3 regions of the Methylocella sp. CPCC 101449 genome follow, and region 3 is predicted to be linked to each of the others. Evidence: riboswitches for the same ligand, from Rfam matches in the RefSeq annotation. Region 3 holds a riboswitch; each other region holds the start of a gene.
What was found. Region 3 has a riboswitch for S-adenosylmethionine ahead of OIM99_RS05175 (aliphatic sulfonate ABC transporter substrate-binding protein). Riboswitches for the same ligand answer to the same signal wherever they lie in the genome.
Positions count from the first base shown of each region.

Region 1: it holds a riboswitch for S-adenosylmethionine, as region 3 does, so the genes downstream of both, metA (homoserine O-succinyltransferase) here and OIM99_RS05175 (aliphatic sulfonate ABC transporter substrate-binding protein) in region 3, are expected to answer to the same signal.
Region 2: it holds a riboswitch for S-adenosylmethionine, as region 3 does, so the genes downstream of both, OIM99_RS03995 (O-succinylhomoserine sulfhydrylase) here and OIM99_RS05175 (aliphatic sulfonate ABC transporter substrate-binding protein) in region 3, are expected to answer to the same signal.

Region 1 is NZ_JAPDHU010000002.1:1,864,432-1,870,811, reverse strand. It holds gene OIM99_RS19875 (hypothetical protein) at 1-321, opposite strand, end outside; gene OIM99_RS19870 (hypothetical protein) at 421-1,209, opposite strand; gene petA (ubiquinol-cytochrome c reductase iron-sulfur subunit) at 1,349-1,969, opposite strand; gene metA (homoserine O-succinyltransferase) at 2,162-3,085, opposite strand; SAM-I-IV-variant riboswitch at 3,128-3,233, opposite strand; gene OIM99_RS19855 (VOC family protein) at 3,438-3,860, shown strand; gene OIM99_RS19850 (DoxX family protein) at 4,054-4,452, opposite strand; gene OIM99_RS19845 (DoxX family protein) at 4,467-4,868, opposite strand; gene OIM99_RS19840 (helix-turn-helix domain-containing protein) at 4,988-5,395, shown strand; gene OIM99_RS19835 (glutathione S-transferase N-terminal domain-containing protein) at 5,432-6,016, opposite strand; gene OIM99_RS19830 (hypothetical protein) at 6,136-6,357, opposite strand.
Region 2 is NZ_JAPDHU010000001.1:898,393-904,772, reverse strand. It holds gene OIM99_RS04005 (Pr6Pr family membrane protein) at 1-351, shown strand, start outside; gene OIM99_RS04000 (2'-deoxycytidine 5'-triphosphate deaminase) at 341-1,432, opposite strand; SAM riboswitch at 1,487-1,565, shown strand; gene OIM99_RS03995 (O-succinylhomoserine sulfhydrylase) at 1,640-2,833, shown strand; gene OIM99_RS03990 (GcrA family cell cycle regulator) at 3,279-3,815, shown strand; gene phoB (phosphate regulon transcriptional regulator PhoB) at 3,909-4,673, opposite strand; gene phoU (phosphate signaling complex protein PhoU) at 4,684-5,406, opposite strand; gene pstB (phosphate ABC transporter ATP-binding protein PstB) at 5,428-6,246, opposite strand; gene pstA (phosphate ABC transporter permease PstA) at 6,243-6,380, opposite strand, start outside.
Region 3 is NZ_JAPDHU010000001.1:1,137,947-1,144,326, reverse strand. It holds gene OIM99_RS05185 (DUF2244 domain-containing protein) at 1-298, shown strand, start outside; gene OIM99_RS05180 (methylated-DNA--[protein]-cysteine S-methyltransferase) at 406-1,344, shown strand; SAM riboswitch at 1,423-1,500, shown strand; gene OIM99_RS05175 (aliphatic sulfonate ABC transporter substrate-binding protein) at 1,531-2,505, shown strand; gene OIM99_RS05170 (ABC transporter permease) at 2,585-3,382, shown strand; gene OIM99_RS05165 (ABC transporter ATP-binding protein) at 3,382-4,164, shown strand; gene OIM99_RS05160 (OsmC family protein) at 4,182-4,691, shown strand; gene OIM99_RS05155 (DUF5996 family protein) at 4,817-5,764, shown strand; gene OIM99_RS05150 (carbohydrate porin) at 5,826-6,380, opposite strand, start outside.

The DNA of each region.
Region 1 (6,380 bases), on a different contig from region 3:
ATCTTGCGCGGCGCGCTCGGCCATCCGGCCGATCTCACGGGCGACGTCTTCAGTCACATCGCGCAGCATATCCCCGATATGGCCCTCCAGAATGTGGAGAACGGGGCAATCGGGGAGGTTGCTATCGCAGAGCGCCTGGGCGATTTCGGCCTGAGTGGCGTGACAATCGAATTCAGTGACACTGACACAGCCGCGCCGATCCGCCTGAATGACGAAGGTGAAGCGCTCGAGGTCTCGTTTTGGGGCGGACGGGATGGGAGGTGGAGGATGTCGAGTGCTCAAAGCGGCAGATTTGATAGGCTTTCCTTTTGGACCCGCCACTGCCTGCTCCCCACTAGCTGCGAATATTCGCAGACGAGCGAATTTAATTAATACTTGATATTATGTCAACTAATTTATCAAGATATGATTGAATTTTGATCAGCGCATGGCGCAAATGCCGGTGCAGGGCTGGGCAAGGAATTGCTCGAGGGCGGTATCGATTTCCGGCCGGTCGCTCTCGGGTAGGAGGGATTGCGAGGACTTGAGTTGCGTGGCGATCTTTAGCCGGTCGCGTTGGGCCAAAGCCGGCGCAATCCGAGCCAGATTCTCAGCCAATGTTTTTGCAAGAGCGGAACGATTGGGCATCCGCAATCCTGGCAGTGCGATAATTTCATTCACGTTCTGCAGAAATGGTGCGTAGGCAACTTTGAATGAGGAGATGCCGAAGCGCTTGACGTCGTCCATCTGTCGATCTTGGATCAAGACGGAGACATCTGTGGCGACTGCCGCCAGGGCACCAACGATCTTCAATTGTACAATTTGAGCACGAACGATTTCGTCCTGAAATGTGAGAATATTACTGGCGAGCGGTGGGCGTTCCGACGAGCCGTGAGAAAAGAAGACATAGGCGCTGAGTACGCTGCGTTGCCTGGCGAGAATGGTCATCAGAGATTCGCTGTCCGCCGCTCCATAAGGAGCTTCGCCGACGAGAGCTGGATTCCAAAATGTATTGAGAAGTTCCGCATCGGCTGGCGTTGCGAGTGTTGGCATGGTGCCTTCGGCTTGCCGGGCCCTGATCCGCTGCTCAAATTTTTCGTAAAGCGCGTCGATCTTCTTGCTCGCGTCGGCTGGGACACCAGCTACAGCGGACGTACAGAGCAAGCATGCTGCGAGCCATCCTCCAGAGAGGGGCTGGCTAAGCATTGATGGCAGCAGTCTCATCAGCATCGCAACCCGGCCGTCACCTCAGGATGTCGATGTAAAAACGTGCCAGTGCCGATGAAGTTCCGCCCGATCGCTCGGGCCTTAACGTGCGCGCATACAACGTTCACAATTTTTGCGCGATCAGTGGTTAGCTAAGGCCGCGCTAGACCTGTTCTATCGTGCCGAAATCGAAGGTCTGGCCGTCCGGATTTTCGCCGATGCGCAGCACTTTATCGTTGACGTAGCGGTGTGGAGGCACGGGCAGATTATAGGGCGCGGGAACGCCGGAAAAGACGCGGCCTGCGAGATCATATTTGGAGCCGTGACACGGGCAGAAATAGCCGTCGTAACCACCGACGCTGCCGTCCGGCTTGAATTCGGGCAGGCAGCCAAGATGGGTACAGATGCCGACCAGGACGAGAAATTCAGGCTTGATCGATCGGTGCCAATTCACCGCGTAGGGCGGTTGTTGTAGTTGGCTGGATTGAGGATCGCGCAGCATGGCGAGAAGCTGAGGGTTTTGCAGACTTGCGAGTGCCATGCCACGCCATATGGCTCGCATTTGCTGTCCTGGTTCAAGCTGACTGATATCGATGTCGATGGGTACGCCCGCAGCAATGACGGAAGCGTCCGGCTGCATCTGATTGATCAGAGGCCAGAGAACGGCGCTCGTTCCGACGCCAGCCATGGCAGCCGTGGCGATATAAAGGAAGTCGCGTCGGCTTGACGTATCGGATGAAGTGAATGGCCGGGATGGATTGGGGAGAGGGCGCGTATTTTGCATCATGATCGCCTTACGTCGCCGCGAGGCTTGGAGGCCGTTCTGGCGGCTATTGCGATGTAAACGTGCCTCGCTACTGGGACAAATCTGGGGCAAATCCCCCAACATTAAGATTGTTTCACCAAGCGGCCATAAACCAGCAAGCTATCACCACTTCACGGTGCCCGATGGTTCCAGATCATCAATGCGGAAAACCTAGAAATAGGATGCGCTGCCGATACGTTCCACATCGAAAGGTGTCGTCTGGTAAATCTCATTGATCCAGTTTCCGAAGAGGAGATGAGCATGGCTGCGCCAGCGGTTCTTCGGCTGATGCTGCGGGTCATCGGCGGGAAAATAATTGCTTGGCAGTTGCATGCCATTCTCGATGTCCCGCACATATTCTTCGGCCAAAGAAGTCGAATCGTATTCGATGTGATTGAACATATGCAGGGTGCGGTGTTGCGGATCGTCTACTAGACAGAGGCCCGTTTCATCGCTGTCGGCCAATACGGTGAGATTACTGCCACGCGGAATATCGCTGCCTCGCGTTTCCGTCCAACGAGATACGGGGACGGAGAAATCGTCTGAAAAGCCGCGCATGAAAGGCGATGATGGCACGAGATTGCGCTGTCGATAGACGCCAAATGCTTTCTGCGCGAGTGCATGTTTCGGCATGCCGTGGAAATGATGCGTGGCGGCTTGCGCGCCCCAACAGATGGTAAAGGTGCGATGCACGTGCGTTTGCGTCCAGTCGAGTACGCGCTGTAGCTCGTCCCAATAGCCAACTTCCTCGAACGGCATCCGCTCGACGGGAGCGCCCGTGATGAGAAAGCCGTCGAAACGATCAGACTGCATGTCCGCCCATGGGCGGTAGAAAGCACGCATGTGATCGGCTGGGGTGTTGCGGGCGATATGGTCGGTCATACGTACCAGGGTCAGTTCGACCTGCAGGGGGGTGGCGGCAAGCAGACGCGCAATCTGTGTTTCCGTGCGGATTTTGTTGGGCATCAGATTGAGCAAACCGATCCGCATCGGGCGGATGTCCTGGCGGATTGCGTCTGTTTCGCGCATGACCATGACGCCCTCGGCATTGAGGGTGTCATAAGCAGGCAGGTCATCGGGAATTTTGATCGGCATTTCCGCGTGCGTCCTTCACTCCGGGCGAGACAGACGCGGTGGCTGGATCCGTTTGGTTGCCGGTTCGGCCACATCCTCCCTTCAGAGAGGCCACCTTGCTCGGTCAGCAGGTTGGCGTTGGGTCTCGCCCCAACTCTTGATGCGTGAACCGTTTTAGCTGGGTCGCCAGGATCATTTCAACTGGTCCGTTGCGGTATTTGCGACGTTTCAGTAAAAGACGACGGTCGAAAAAGGAGAGATCGGTGCGGTTAGCCCGATCCCCACGCAAGTGGGTCCTGGCCGTCGCTTTCGGCGTCGAGTCCCAAGACTTTCCCGCTGGCGCATGGGGTGCCGGCGTATGAAAGGTTTGGGCATGCAACAGCAAATCTCAATCATTACCATCGGCGTTGCCGATCTTGCTCGGTCGAAGCATTTTTACGGCGAAGGCTTCGGCTGGTCGCCAGTGTTTGAGAATGCAGAAATCTTCTTCTTCCAAATGAACGGCCTGATGCTTGGCTGTTTCCTCAAACCGTCGCTGGAAGCGGACATGGGGCGGCCGCTTCTGGCCGTCGCTGGCGCCTATTCCCTAGCTCACAATGTGGAGAGCGAAGCGGCGGTTATCGCCGTCATGAACCGATTGGCGCAGGCGGGCGGCCGCATTGTAAGGCCGGCGGATGCGCCTTTGCATGGTGGCTTTCGCGGCTATGTGGCTGACCCTGATGATCATGCTTGGGAGATCGCTTTTAATCCGGCCTGGACGATCGATGCGCAGGGGCATGTGACCTTCGGAATCTAGAATAAGTCGGCAGGTGAGCGGCCTCTCAACCGCTCACCCGCCAGGTCACGCAATGCTCGGTGCCGATACGCGACGCCGTGGAGCGACTGCCTGGCGGGGAGCTTCCATCAGGACAATCTGGAAGCGGCGTCGGATCCACAATGCGTCGGCGCGACAGCCGAGATAACGCAACCAACTTGGATCACGCCGATGGTCAGGCGTGAGAAAAGACCGAGAACAATTCGCCGCGTTTGATCCAGGCAATTGCGAGAAATATCAGAGCAGGAACGAGCGCATGGACGGCGTCGCGATCGAGAACCGTCAGATTGGCGGAGGTCGCCCCGATCATAATGGCCGCAGCCAGGATGGCACCGAATGCGGCCATGCCACGGGTGACGAGTAAAGCAGCGGCGGCCATCTGAATGAGACCGGTCAGAACGCGAAACCATTGTCCAGCGCCAATCGCGTTGAAGATCTCGATTGTCTGGCCGGCGCCATAAAGTTTCCCTATGCCGTCAGCGGTCAGCCAAAAAGCCAGGGCAAGCTCGATGAGGCGGAGGGTAATCGTCTTCCAGCGACCGGTAGGCGAGGGCGAGGCGACAGGCAATGACATGCGTGTCGCTCCACTCAGACGCCGTCCGCCAAAGCGAAGAGCTGGTTGCGCCGCTCCCATGCGATGGCCAGAAAGGCGACGGCAATGACCGTCGAGTGGATCATGTCGTGGCCGATGGCGAAATTGGCGAGGGTCGCAAAGGCCATGGTGATGGCGCCGAGAAGGGCGCCGAGACCGACCGTCGCGGGATAGAGCAGGGTCAGCCCGATGACGATCTCGATTACGCCGGTGAAATAGCGCAGCCATTGGCCGATCCCGATCGCGGTGAACAATTGCACCATGTCGGGGGTGCCGTAGAGCTTGGCCAGGCCCGCGCCCACGAAAAGGAGCGCCAGAGCGATGCCAAGTGCCCAGAAAACAATGTTTTTCCAGCGATAGCGGTAGATGGGTTTTGCGGTAGTGGCCGAGACGGACATGATGACACCCGTGGCACGTTTTTTCTTCGGGGTTGAAAGTGCCAGTCGAAATGTCGATGTTAGTATGCAATTACAAGTAGGATGGATTTTCTGCTGTAGTATGGAAAATATGGTGTAGTATGGAAAAGATGACTACCCAGCCGGATTGCAGCCACGTGGAATGCTTGCAGGAGCCGCCGCCTGAGATCGCGGCTACGCTCGCCGTGCTCGATGGCAAGTGGAAAATGCTGATTCTTTGGCAGCTCTTTCGGCGTACCTGCCGCTTCAATGAAATGCGCCGCGCCATCCCGGGTGTCAGTCAGCACATGCTGACGGTGCAATTGCGGGAACTCGAAAGCGAAGGGATTATCAGCCGCACCGTCTTTCCGGAGGTGCCGCCCCGGGTTGAATATGCGTTGACGGAACATGGGCGCAGTCTCGGACACGTCATGCGTGCCCTCTATGAATGGGGCGAGACCCATTTGGCGCGTGCAGTCCCATCACATCCTACCAAAGCGGATGCCGCGCAGGCAGAAAGTCGAATTTGAGAGGGGATGGCGCAAAGATTGCGCCATTCTTTCGCTTTAAATGAGTCCCTCGGCCTTCATCACGGTCTGAACGGCGGGACGTTGCTTCATACGATCGCGGAAAGCGTCGAGCGCGGCAGGCAATTGCACGCCCACTTTCTGCGCCCAGAGTGTCATGACGAACAGGTAGCAATCCGCCACGCTCAGCTTGTCGCCAAATAGATAGTTTCCCTTGAAACTGTCAGCGAGATATTTGGTGCGCCGCGTGATGTTCTCTGCTGCCTTGGCTTTTTCGTCGTCGCTTCCACCGGCGAAGAAGGGTTTGAAGTTCTTATGGACTTCGCTGCCGATGAAGGCGAGTGCCTCAAGTAGGCGCGTACGACCGAGGGATCCTTCAAGACCGAGCGCAGGCGCTTTATTGGCGACGTAGTCGAGGATCGCGGCATTCTCGGTCAGCAATTCACCGTTGCCCAGGACGAGCGCCGGCACATAGCCTTTCGGTGAAATAGCGTTGAAATCAGCACCTGAGGCGGTCTTTTTGGCGCGGAGATCGACGCGTTCGCTCTCGAACGGGAGACCTGCTTCTTGGAGGGCTATGTGGTCCGCAAGGCTGCAGGCCCCGGGACTATAATAAAGTTTCATACCGCGTACTCCTTCATTTGGGACGTTGATCGCGTTCGTCCTGCAGCGGGGTGTAGCAGCGGGTGTGTGGGTTGGTCTATCGCTTCACTTCAATTTGAGGGGCGGCAACCATGCACCACTTAATTGGGCTCTTTAGGGCCTCGCCAAGCCCAGCGAACGAGGGCCAGTGCGCTGCCTCCTGTTGCCATGCCAAGTAGATAGACGATGACAATCTGTAGCGCCAATGGGGCGGTGATCCGGAAACCAAGGAAAGATAGGGTGACGTTCTCCAGGTTCTGGAACGCGAAAATCAAAATGGCTACGACAAGAATGACGATCGTCGCTGTATTTAACCACCGCATGAGCCGCCCCCTGTTCTTTCTAT
Region 2 (6,380 bases), 240 kb from region 3:
CTGTTGCTGCGCGGCCTCATCGAATTGAGCGGCGGCGCCAGACTGGCCGATCTGGTGCTGCACCACGTCACGCCGGTTCTGGTGCCCTTGTTCTGGCTGATCTTCGCGCGCAAGGGCGGTCTGCGGTCCGTCGATCCCTGGCTCTGGGCTCTGCTGCCGTTGGTGTATTTCATCTACGCCATCGCACGTGCCGCACTCGATGGCCGCTATCCCTATCCCTTCATGGATGTGGCGACGATCGGTTGGGCGCAAACCGCCGTCAACGCCGTGGTGATGGCGCTGGGCTTCGTCATCGGCGGTTATGTGTTCTACGCGCTCGACAGTTGGATGAGCCGCCGTTCTACGCCCTGAAATGTTTCGACAGCTTGAGGCCCTGCGCCTGATAGTTCGATTTCAGGTCGGCGCCATAAAGCGTGCGCGGCGTCTCGGCCATTTTCTCATAGACCAGACGTCCGACGATCTGCCCGTCTTCGAGAATGAACGGCACGTCATGCGAGCGCACTTCGAGCACGGCACGCGCACCGGCGCCACCGGCTTCCGCCGCGCCGAAGCCCGGGTCGAAGAAGCCGGCGTAATGCACGCGGAACTCGCCGACCAAGGGATCGAAAGGCGTCATCTCGGCCGCGTGGTCGGGCGGCACGCGCACCGCTTCCTTAGAGGCGAGGATGTAGAATTCGCCGGGATCGAGCACGAGATCGGCGCGGCCATGCCGGTGAATGGGCTCCCAGAAATCGAGCATGGCATGGGCAGCGGGCTTGTCGACATCGATGAGGCCCGTGTGCCGCTTGGCGCGATAGCCGATCAAGGTCGAGCCGTCGAAACCGGCCAGATCGACCGAGACCGCCACGCCGCCTGAAATCGACGGCTCGGCCGAGGTCACCAGTTTCTCGCGCTTGTGCAGATCGAGATGGCCTTGATCGTCGAGCCGCGCCTGGCCGCGCCGGAAGCGCACTTGCGACAGGCGCGAGCCGCTGCGCACCAGCACGGGGAAAGTGCGCGGCGAAATTTCCGCATAGAGCTTGCCGTCGTAGCCGGCTTCGATCTGGTCGAACTCATGCGCCCGGTCGGCGATGACGCGGGTGAAAACGTCGATACGGCCGGTGGAGCTTTTCGGATTGGCGGAAGCGGCGATTTCGGCCGGCAAAGCCAGGCTTTCCATCAGTTCGGCGATATAGACGCAGCCCGTTTCCAGCACGGCGCCCTGGGTCAGGTCGATTTCATGCAGGGCCAGGGCCTCGATCCGCGCGCTGACGGGCCGCTCAGGCCCGGGCAGGAAGCTGGCGCGCATGCGCCAGGCCCGGCTGCCCAGGCGTAAATCCAGGCTTGCCGGCTGGACCTGGCCGGTCGCGAAGGGGGCAGCGATGCGGATCGCGCCCGCGCCATGCAGGGCCTCGATCTCGTGGGCAGGCAAAATGCCGCGGTTCTGGCTCATAGGACTGGCGTAACTGAAGGCTTGGTTGACGCCAAGTCGGCGGCTGGGCTAGACCACAAGTATCGTGGTCATTTGGGCCGACCGGCTTGCCGCCACGTAAAATAAGGGGCTAAGGGGTCGTGTCCGCACTCGATAAGTCCCGTGCGCCCGGCTCGAACGAGCCGGGTTTTGTTTTGGGCGGCGGTCCGCCCCGGGTGGAGAAAAAGCATGAGTCAGAACAAGTCGCCGCGCCATCTGCGTCCCGCCACCCGCCTGGTCCATGGCGGAACCCTGCGCTCCCAGTTCGGCGAAATGTCCGAGGCCATGTATCTGACCCAGGGCTATGCCTATGACAGCATGGAAACCGCCGAACGGCGCTTCAAGGGCGACGAGCCCGGCTTCATGTATTCGCGCTTTTCCAACCCGACCGTGGCCATGTTCGAGCAGCGGATGGCCTTGCTGGAAGGCGCTGAATCGGCCCGGGCCACCGCCACCGGCATGGCGGCCGTCACCGCCGCCATCGTCGGCCAGCTCAAGGCGGGCGATCACATCGTCGCCGCCAAAGCGCTGTTCGGCTCCTGCCGCTATGTCGTTGAGGATCTGATGCCGCGTTTCGGCGTGGCCTGTACCCTGGTGGACGGCACCGACCTCGCGCAATGGCGCGCCGCCGTGCGCCCCAATACCAAGACCTTCTTCCTCGAAAGCCCGACCAATCCGCAGCTCGAGATCATCGATATCGCAGCCGTGGCGAAGATCGCCCATGATGCCGGCGCGACTTTGGTGGTCGACAACGTCTTCGCCACGCCCATTCTGCAAAGCCCGTTGCAACTCGGCGCCGATTGCGTCGTCTATTCGGCGACCAAACATGTCGACGGCCAGGGCCGCGTGCTCGGCGGCTGCATTCTGGCGTCGGAAGCCTTCATCCAGGCGCACATTCACAATTTCCTGCGCCAGACCGGCCCGGCCATCTCCCCCTTCAATGCCTGGGTGATGTTGAAGTCGCTTGAAACCCTGCCGCTGCGCGTCAACCAGCAGATGCGCAATGCCGAGCGGGTGGCCGATTTCCTGGCCGAGCAGAGCGCCATCAACTACGTGCTCTATCCTTCGCGTAAGGATCATCCGCAGCACGAGCTGGCCATGCGCCAGATGTCGGGTGGCGGCACCGTGGTGGTGATCGATGTGAAGGGTGGCAAGCAAGCCGCCTTCCGCATGGCCAATGCCTTCTCCATCATCAAGATTTCCAACAATCTGGGCGACGCGAAAAGCATCGTCACCCATCCGGCGACGACCACCCATCAGCGTCTGCCGCAGGCCGATCGTGAAGCGATGGGGATTGGCGAGGGCATGCTGCGCCTGTCCATCGGCCTCGAAGACATCGAAGACATTCTGGAAGATTTCCAGGCCGGCATCGCGGCGATTTAGCCGTCACAACGTTGCTGGCTTGCCTTTGATGAGCCCATCAAAGGCAAGCCAGAGGGCGTTAAGGCGCTACAAAAACCCGCCACACTTGCCGTTTACGGTCCTGCCGGCGTGAAGGCAGTGGATAAGTAGAGGCTTGTCCGCCGGCCCCGACGCGCCGCATCCCAGCGTCGGCAAACTCAATGTTTGCATGGAGTTGATACCGCCACAGCCGGCGCCGGGATCGTCGAAAAGCAGCGAAGGGCTTGGGGAAAACGGATTTCACCCACATGAACATTGAACAGGGACTCTTGCGCGTGATTCTACGGCTAGTGTAGATTCAACGCTGTCTACTACGACATTTCGTGCGGCGGACCTTTCAGCAAGCGTGACATGCGTCCAACGCTCACCGGTACATCCGGGGAGCGGGCCAGACGGATTCACGGCAAAACGGACTTAGGAGAACAGCATGTCCTGGACCGATGAGCGCGTTGAGACGCTCCGTAAGCTCTGGTCGGATGGTCACAGCGCCAGCCAGATCGCAGCCGAGATCGGCAATGGCATCACGCGCAATGCGGTGATCGGCAAGGTGCACCGGCTTGGTCTGTCGGGCCGCGTCAAGGCGCCGTCGACGGCCGCGCCGCGCCCCCGTGTCTCGCAGCCTCGCGCCCATCGGCCGGCGGCGGTTCAGCGGTCGGGCACCATGGGCGGTGGTATGGTGCGCGGCAATACCGCGCTCGCCTTCGCGCCGCGCGCCTATGAGGCGCCGGTGCTCAAGCCGATCGAGGAAGTCCTGCTGCCGATGTCGGAGCGGGTGACGATCATGGAGCTGAAGGAAGCCATGTGCCGCTGGCCGCTCGGCGATCCCGCGACATCCGAGTTCCGCTACTGCGGCGGCAAGTCCGATCCCGGTGCCACCTACTGCCCCTATCATTCGCGCATGGCCTATCAGCCGGCGCAAGATCGCCGCAACCGCTCGAAGATGCAGGTTCCGCGGCTGACCTGATCAGGCAGCTATTCGGAAAAGTTAAAGGCGTGTGATCAATCACACGCCTTTTTTCTTTTCGGCTTCGGTGAAGTGGATCAATCCCGCGAGCAATCAATCCCGCTCGAAAGTCTCGTCGAAGGAATAGCCGGCGCCGCGCACCGTGCGTAGCGGATCGCGTTCGCGGCCGCGGCTGATCGCCTTGCGCAGGCGCCCGATGTGCACGTCGACCGTGCGTTCGTCGATATCGATGGACAGGCCCCACACCGCGTCGAGCAGTTGCGCGCGTGAGAAGACGCGGCCCGGCTTTTCCATCAGATGTTCGAGCAACCGGAATTCGGTGGGACCCAGATGCAATTCGCGGCCGTTGCGATGGACGCGGCGCGTTTCGCGATCGAGTTCGATCGGTCCACGTTGCAGCTTGGTGGCGATGCGTTCCGGCCGCGAGCGGCGCAGAAGAGCATGTACCCGGGCCATCAGTTCCGGCACCGAGAACGGTTTCACCACATAGTCGTCGGCGCCGACCGAAAGGCCGCGCACCCGTTCCTGTTCCTCGCCGCGCGCGGTGAGCATGATCACCGGCAGGCCTTTGGTCGCCTCCCGCGCCCGCAGGCGTCGGCAGATTTCCAGGCCCGAGACGCCGGGCAGCATCCAGTCGAGGATCAGGAGATCGGGCACCTCCTCGGCGAGGCGGATTTCCGCCTCGTCGCCCCGTTCGATCCTTTCCACGGTGAATCCGGCCGCTTCCAGATTGTAGGCAAGCAGCAGCGCGATGGCCGGCTCATCCTCGACTATGAGGATGCGCGGTGCGGTCGCCTCGTTGCGTGGCCGCCTGTCGTTCACAGACACGGGTTTCGATTCATTCGTGAAAGTCTGCATGGATCAGCCTCTATTTTGCCGCCGCTGCTTGAGACTCAAGACCCGATGATCCACCCTTGGGTCGTTCCACCGGCAGCGGTTCGCCGGTGACGAGATAATGTACGGTTTCCGCGATGTTGGTCGCGTGATCGCCGATCCGCTCGATGTTCTTCGAGCAGAACAGCAGATGGGTGCAGAACGAAATGTTGCGCGGATCTTCCATCATGAAGGTGAGGAGATCGCGGAAGACGGAGTCTTCCAGCGCGTCGACATCAGCGTCGCGCCGCCACACTTCGTCGGCCGCCGCCACGTTCTTCTGAGCATAGGCGTCGAGCACGTTCTTGAGCTGAATGGCCGCGATATCGGCCATGTGCTTGAGACCGACGAGCGTGCGCGGCACGCGCATGTCGCCGGAAATCTTCGTCGTGCGCTTGGCGATGTTCTTGCAGAGATCGCCGACACGTTCCAGATCGCTGGCGATATGGATGGCGGCGACCAGTTCTCTGAGATCGACGGCCATGGGCTGGCGCCGGGCGATGGTCAGCACGGCCTTTTCTTCGATCTCGCGCTGCAAAGCGTCGAGCTTGGGGTCACGTTCGATGGTGCGGCGAGCCAGGTCCGCATCGAGGCGCGACAGCGCGTCGATGGCGTCATAAAGCATCTTCTCCGCGATCCCGCCCATTTCGGCGAGGCGGCTGCCGATGAAGTGCAGCTCCTCGTCATAGGCCTTCACGGTATGCTGGTCGGTGGTCATGTTGATCTCCGGAATCCTGTCTCAGCCGAAGCGGCCGGTGATGTAGTCCTGCGTCTGTTTTTGTTCCGGCGACATGAAGATTTTCGAGGTCTGGTCGAATTCGATCAGATCGCCGAGATACATGAATGCCGTCTTGTCCGAGCAACGCGCCGCCTGCTGCATGTTGTGCGTGACGATCGCGATCGTGTAGCGCGTCTTCAGCTCGTCGATCAGTTCTTCGATCTTGGCGGTCGAGATCGGATCGAGCGCCGAACAGGGCTCGTCGAACAGGATCACTTCCGGGCGGATGGCCACGGTGCGGGCGATGCACAAGCGCTGCTGCTGGCCGCCCGAAAGGCTGAGGCCGCTGGCATTGAGCTTGTTCTTCACTTCTTCCCACAGCGCCGCGCCACGCAGCGCCGTTTCGACGCGGCCGTCCATCTCGCTCTTCGGCAGCTTTTCGTAGAGGCGGATGCCGAAGGCGATGTTGTCATAGATTGTCATCGGGAATGGCGTCGGCTTCTGGAACACCATGCCGACGCGGGCGCGCAGCAGGTTGATGTCGAGTTTCGGGTCGAGAACATTCTGCCCGTCGAGCAGAACCTCGCCCTCGGCGCGCTGGTTCGGATAGAGGTCGTACATCCGGTTGAGGATGCGCAGCAGCGTGGACTTGCCGCAGCCCGACGGTCCGATGAAGGCGGTGACCTTGTTGGTCTCCAGCTCCAGGTTGATGTTCTTCAGCGCTTTCGTCGTGCCGTAATAGAAGTTGAGGTTACGGACCGACAGTTTGATGTCCGAAGGCGAAGGCCGATTGGCCGGCTGCGACTCGACGGGCTTGAGAACAGTGGCACTCTCACTCATTTCGGCTTCCTTTCGGCGCCCAGGGTGCGGGCAATAATATTGAGGCTCAGAACCGTGACCGTGATCAGCAGAGCGCCAGTCCAAGCGAGCTGCTTCCAGTTCGGGTCGGGGTTGTTGACGAAGTTGTTGATGGT
Region 3 (6,380 bases):
CTTCCGGGCCAATTTCCGCGCCGCCAACGCCTATGAGGATGTCACCCTGACGCCGGTGCTGCTGCATATCGAGCGCGTCAGCCATCGCGGCAAACGGCACGAATGGCGGCTCAACCCGCTCTGGGTGCGGCTGGAGCGGCAGGAGGACGAGGATTTCGGCCTGGAGCATATTGCGCTGGTGACGCGCGGCCGGCGCATCGAGGTCGCCATCTGGCTTGGGCCGGAAGCACGCGAGCAATATGCCAACGAACTGGCGCGGGCGCTGGCGGAGGCCAAGCGTGGTCCCCGCTATAATTGAATATCCCTGAACCGTCGCGGTTTTCGGGTGGCGGCAGGGGCGGGAGGGGGCCATGTTACGGGCCAGACACAAGGACCAGAACCATGACCCTGCAACCTGATCTTCCGATGGGCGCCCGCCCGATCGACCTGCGTGCCCCCGGCACCGTGCAGATCGCGCCCGACACCAATGATTACAACCGCATCCGCGCCGCCATCGAATATCTGACCCTGAACTGGAAGGATCAGCCTTCGGTGGAGGATATCGCCGCGCATCTCGGCATGTCGGCCTCGCATTTCGCTCATCTGTTCAAGCGTTGGGCTGGCCTCACGCCTATGGCCTTCCTGCAGGCGCTGACCATCGATCATGCCCGGCGTTTGCTGCGCGATCAGGCCTCGGTACTCGACACCGCCTATGAAGTGGGTCTCTCCGGTCCGGGCCGCCTGCATGATCTCTTCGTCACCCACGAGGCGATGTCGCCGGGCGAATATAAATCCCGCGGCGAAGGCCTGGTGCTGACTTACGGCTTCCATACCTCGCCGTTCGGCGAAGCCCTGGCGGTGTTCACGCCGCGCGGCCTCGCCGGCCTCGGCTGGGTCGACCAGAAGGCCGCGCCCGGTACGGCAGGCACCAACGGCAAGCCGGCGGGCGGGCGCGAAGGCGCGCTCGCTGACATGCAGCGCCGCTGGCCCAATGCCACCTATGTCCGCGACGATGCGGCGGCGGCCGATTATGTGCGCCGCGCCTTCGATCCGACGGAATGGCGTGCCGACCGGCCGTTGCGTGTCGTCCTGATCGGCTCCGATTTCGAGGTGCGGGTGTGGGAAACCCTGCTGCGCATCCCGCTCGGCAAGGCGACCACCTATTCCTCGATCGCCCGCCACATCGACAAGCCGAAAGCCGCGCGGGCGGTCGGGGCGGCCGTCGGTCGCAATCCGATCTCCTTCGTCGTGCCCTGCCATCGCGTGCTGGGCTCGACCGGCGAGCTGACCGGCTACCACTGGGGCTTGGCCCGCAAGCGGGCGATCATCGGCTGGGAAGCCGGACAGGTTGGTTCGATTACTTAATAACATAATATCGGAGTGGAAATATTCTATTCCGATATCAGGATGTTTTGTTTGACATAAAGAACATATCGTCTCATAAAACATCCACGCGCCGATTTGAGCTCGCAGCTTGCGGGCGCGGAAAAAATGCAGCTAAAGCGCCGGCCGGTCTCACGGGACGCGTCCGCGCAAACCGTGAGGACCGTCATGACACAATTTTCGCCCAAATTTTCCCGTCGTCTCATTTTGTCGGCCACGGCCCTTATGGCTTTGGCCGCACCCGCTTTCGCGCAGGTCAAAGAGATCCGCGTCGATTGGGCGACCTACAGCCCGCTCTCCCTGGTGCTGAAGGAAAAGAAACTGCTGGAGAAGGAATTCGCGGCCGATGGCATCGCCATCCGCTGGGTCTTCTCCGCCGGCTCCAACAAGGCGCTCGAATTCCTCAACGCCGGCTCGCTCGACTTCGGCTCCACGGCCGGTGCCGCCGCGCTGATCGGCAAGATCAACGGCAATCCCATCAAATCGATCGGCCTCTATTCGCGCCCCGAATGGACGGCCCTGGTGACGCGCCCCGACACCGGCATCACCAAGATTTCCGACCTGAAGGGCAAGTCAGTCGCGGTCACGCGCGGCACCGATCCGCACATCTTCCTGGTGCGCGCGCTCGACAGCGCCGGCCTCACCGAAAAGGACGTGCGCCTCGTTCTGTTGCAGCATCCCGATGGCAAGACCGCGCTCATCCGCAAGGACGTCGACGCCTGGGCCGGCCTGGATCCGATCATGGCGCAGGCGGAAGTCGAGGACGGCGCGCAACTGTTCTATCGCAACGCCGCCGCCAACACCTGGGGCGTGCTCAATACGCGCGAGGATTTCGCCAAGCAGAACCCCGGCATCGTCCGCCGCGTCAATCAGGTCTATGAAGAAGCACGCCAGTGGGCCGTGCAGAACAAGGCCGAACTGACCAAGCTGCTGGTCGCCGAGACCAAATTGCCGGAAGCGGTCATCGCCAAACAGCTTGAGCGGACCGATCTCAGCAATGCGACGATCGATGGTAAAGTCGCCGAGACGATCCAGGAAGCGGGCCTCGCCTTGCAGAAGGCAGGGGTCATCAAAGCCGATGTCGATGTGAAGGCCGCCGTATCGTCTCTCGTCGACACCAGTTTCGCGCCGAAAGGGCAGTAGCGCCTGAACACTTGGCCAAACACTTGGCCAAGCACTCGGGAGGAGTGGTGCGGTGAGTGAAGCGGGAACGCTTGAGAAGATCGAGACAGCCGATCGTCAGTGCGCATTCGTGCCCAGCCCGCGCTGGCTCTTCGGCCTCGTCCTTCCGGTCGGCGCGGCGGTTCTCTATGAAATCACAGCGCGCCTCGGCATTTTCGAGGCGCGTCTGTTGCCACCGCCCAGCCGCGTTTTCGCGGCCTTGTGGGAATTGGCAGCCAGTGGCGAATTGCTCACCCATATCACCGCCACCTTGCTGCGCGTCGCCCTCGGTTTCGGCCTCGGCGCTATCGCCGGCACGTTGCTTGGCGCGCTGACGGGTTCATCCTCGGCCGCACGCCGCTTTCTAGATCCAACCTTGCAGGCGCTGCGCGCCATACCCTCGCTTGCCTGGGTGCCGCTGTTCATTCTGTGGCTCGGCATTTTCGAGAGTTCGAAAATCGCGCTGATTGCGCTCGGCGTCTTCTTCCCGGTCTATCTCGGTGTCATGGGCGCCATCGCCAATGTCGATCGCAAGATCGTCGAAGTCGGTCGTGCTTTCCGTCTGTCGCGCTGGCAATTGGCGCGGCGCATTCTGCTGCCGGCTATTCTGCCCGATTACATCGTGGCGCTGCGCTCGGGCCTCGGCCTCGGCTTCATGTTCGTCGTTGCCGCCGAAATCATGGGCGCTTCGGAAGGCCTCGGCTATCTGCTGGTCGATGGCCAGCAGCTCGGCAAGCCGGCGCAGATTCTGGCCGCCATTCTCTGTTTCGCCGTGCTCGGCAAAGTGCTCGACTGGCTGCTGGTCTTGGGCACGAAGCCGCTGCTGACCTGGCAGGATTCTTTCGCGCGGACGGTGTGATGCTCACCCTCGATCGCCTCTCCAAGATTTACGCCAATGGGACGCAAGCGCTCTCCGACGTCACCATGGGTGTGGCACCCGGCGAGATCGTTGCTCTGGTCGGCGGCTCGGGCTGCGGCAAGACCACTCTGCTGCGTCTCGCCAGCGGCCTCGAACAGGCGAGCGGTGGTCGCGTCGCCGTCGATGGCGATATCATTTCCGCGCCGCATCCCGATGTCGGCATCGTCTTTCAGGAACCGCGCTTGCTGCCCTGGCTTACCGTGGCGCAGAACATCGCCTTCGGTGTCGAACATCTGCCCAAGGCCGAGCGCGATGCGCGTGTCGATGAAGCACTGCTGCGCGTCGGTCTCGCCGGCTATGGCCCGCGCTGGCCGCGCGAACTCTCCGGCGGGCAGGCGCAGCGCGTTGCCATCGTGCGCGCCTTGGTGGCGCGCCCGAAAGTGCTGCTGATGGACGAGCCGTTCTCGGCGCTTGACGCGTTGACCCGCGCCTCGCTGCAGGATCATCTGCTCGCTCTGTGGGAGGCGCACCGGCCGACTTTGCTGCTCGTCACCCATGATGTCGAGGAAGCCGCCGCCCTGGCCGATCGCGCCATCGTCATGCAGCCGCGCCCCGGCCGGGTGTTCAAGGACATTCCGATTGATCTGCCGCGTCCGCGCGATCGCCTGTCGCATGATTTCGCCGAGGCCAAACGCGCCATCCTGGCGGCGCTTGACGGTTCGCTCGGCAATCCCCATTCATCGCCGAGGCGCATATCAGTGCCGTCCGGTGCATCCTGGTAGTTTTGAGGAGTTGACTGATGGATTCCGCCTCCCTTCGCGCCATGCAGGCGCCCTATAAGGATAAATACAAGGATAGCCCCGATACGGCTCTAATCACCTTGAAGGCGCAGGGCTCGATCGATGAATCGAAGATCGCCTGCAAGGTCGAAACCGGCCGCGCTTTGGCGGTCGCTGGCCTGCACCCGGCGACCGGCGGCTCAGGCGCGGAATTCTGTTCTGGCGACATGTTGCTGGAAGCGCTTGTTGCTTGCGCTGGCGTGACGTTGAAGGCAGTCGCCACCGCGCTTGAAATTCCCGTGAAGGCCGGCGTTGTGAAGGCCGAAGGCGATCTCGATTTTCGCGGCACGCTCGGCGTCGCCAAGGATGCGCCGGTCGGCTTCCGCGAGATTAGGCTGTCTTTCGATCTCGACACCGATGCGCCGCAGGACAAGATCGACTCGTTGATCAAACTCACCGAGCGTTACTGCGTCATCTTCCAGACCTTGAACAAGCCGCCGAAACTGGCCCTTAACGTTTCGCGCGTTTGATCCCGCGCGGGGTCTCCTTGAAGGCGACCGAAGCTCCTGTCAGTGTATCGAGGCTCGTCGAGGTCTGAAGCCCAAGCGGAAGATTTTGGCAGCCTCTCCCGTTTCGGGATGGATAGGAGGATGTCATGGCGCCTGCCGCGAACGCCGAATATTGGCCGGAACTCCCTTACGCCGCGTGGAAGAGCAGTTGCGAAACCTTGCATCTGTGGAGCCAGATCGTCGGCAAGATTCGCCTGGCGCACACCCCCTGGCAAAACCATTCCTGGCATGTGCCGCTCTATGTGACTGCACGTGGCCTGACCACTTCACTCATTCCTGCCCCGCGTGAATTTCAGATCGATTTCGATTTCATCGATCATCTGTTGTGGATTCGCACCAGCGACGGACACAGCCGTCAGATCATGCTGGCGCCAAAGTCGGTGGCGGAATTCTATGAAGAAGTGGAGGTCGCGTTCTCCGAGCTCGGGCTGGCCATGGATATCCAGACCATGCCGTGCGAACTGGCCGATTGCATTCCCTTCGATCAGGATCGCATTCACGCCGCCTACGATCGTGATTATGCCCATCGCTTCTGGCGTATTCTGCTGTCGACACAGGACGTGCTCGCGCGCTTTCGCACAGGCTTCATCGGCAAGGTCAGTCCGGTGCATTTCTTCTGGGGCAGTTTCGATCTGGCGGTGACGCGCTTCTCCGGCCGCACGGCACCCCAGCATCCAGGCGGCGTGCCCTTTCTGTCCGACGCCGTCACGCGCGAAGCTTATTCGCACGAAGTCTCGAGCGCTGGCTTTTGGCCCGGCGGCGGGGCGATCGATTATCCGGCGTTCTATTCCTATGCCTATCCCTCGCCGCCCGGTTTCGGCGAGGCCGCCGTTGAGCCGCGTGAAGCGTTTTTCTCGAAGGAACTGGGCGAGTTCATTCTGCCCTATGATGCCGTACGCACCGCCCGCGATCCGCAGGCGGCGCTCATGGCTTTTCTGTGCAGCACCTATGATGCGGCGGCCAATCTCGGCAAATGGGATCGCGCGGCCCTGGAATGCAGCTTTGGTCAGACCGGCCGACCGCGCGTCGTATAGAGTGTTTTCAAGCGAGGTGGATACCGGTTCGCGTGAAGAAAACGCGTCAAAACTTCGGGTCTTAAAACTCCGCGTGCGCGCGCATCGAGAACACGGAGGCCGGTCCGCGCGCGGTGTTATAGGCCGGGTTGGAGATGAACTGATAGTCGAAGGTCACGGTCGCCCAATTGTTCACCTTCACCGAATAGAACGTCTCGAGAATTTTCTCGGTGCCATAGTTGAGACGACCGTCGCCGATCAGCAGGCCATAACCGCCGGCGGCGAGAAAGTTCTGATGCGCCTTCGACAGGCCGTTGATCGCGCCGCCGATGCCGATCCGGTCATCCGGCCGTCCCCATGCCGTGCCCTTGATCGAGAAGCCGGCGGAGACGCTACGATCGATATCGGTGAACGACAGGATTTCCGAACGCCCGTCGTTCCAGCTTCCGCGCGCGAAGAAGCCGATGTTGTCGGTGACTTCCTGTTCGAGATTGGCGTAGACGCCGTATTTGTCGCGGTTGCGCCGGGTGTTCGCCGTCACGTCGTTGATGTCGAACGCCGGATTGAGCGCCGCGATGCCGACGACCTGATTGTAGTCGGCGGTGCGGCCGCGCGTCAGGAAGGCACCAAGACGCAG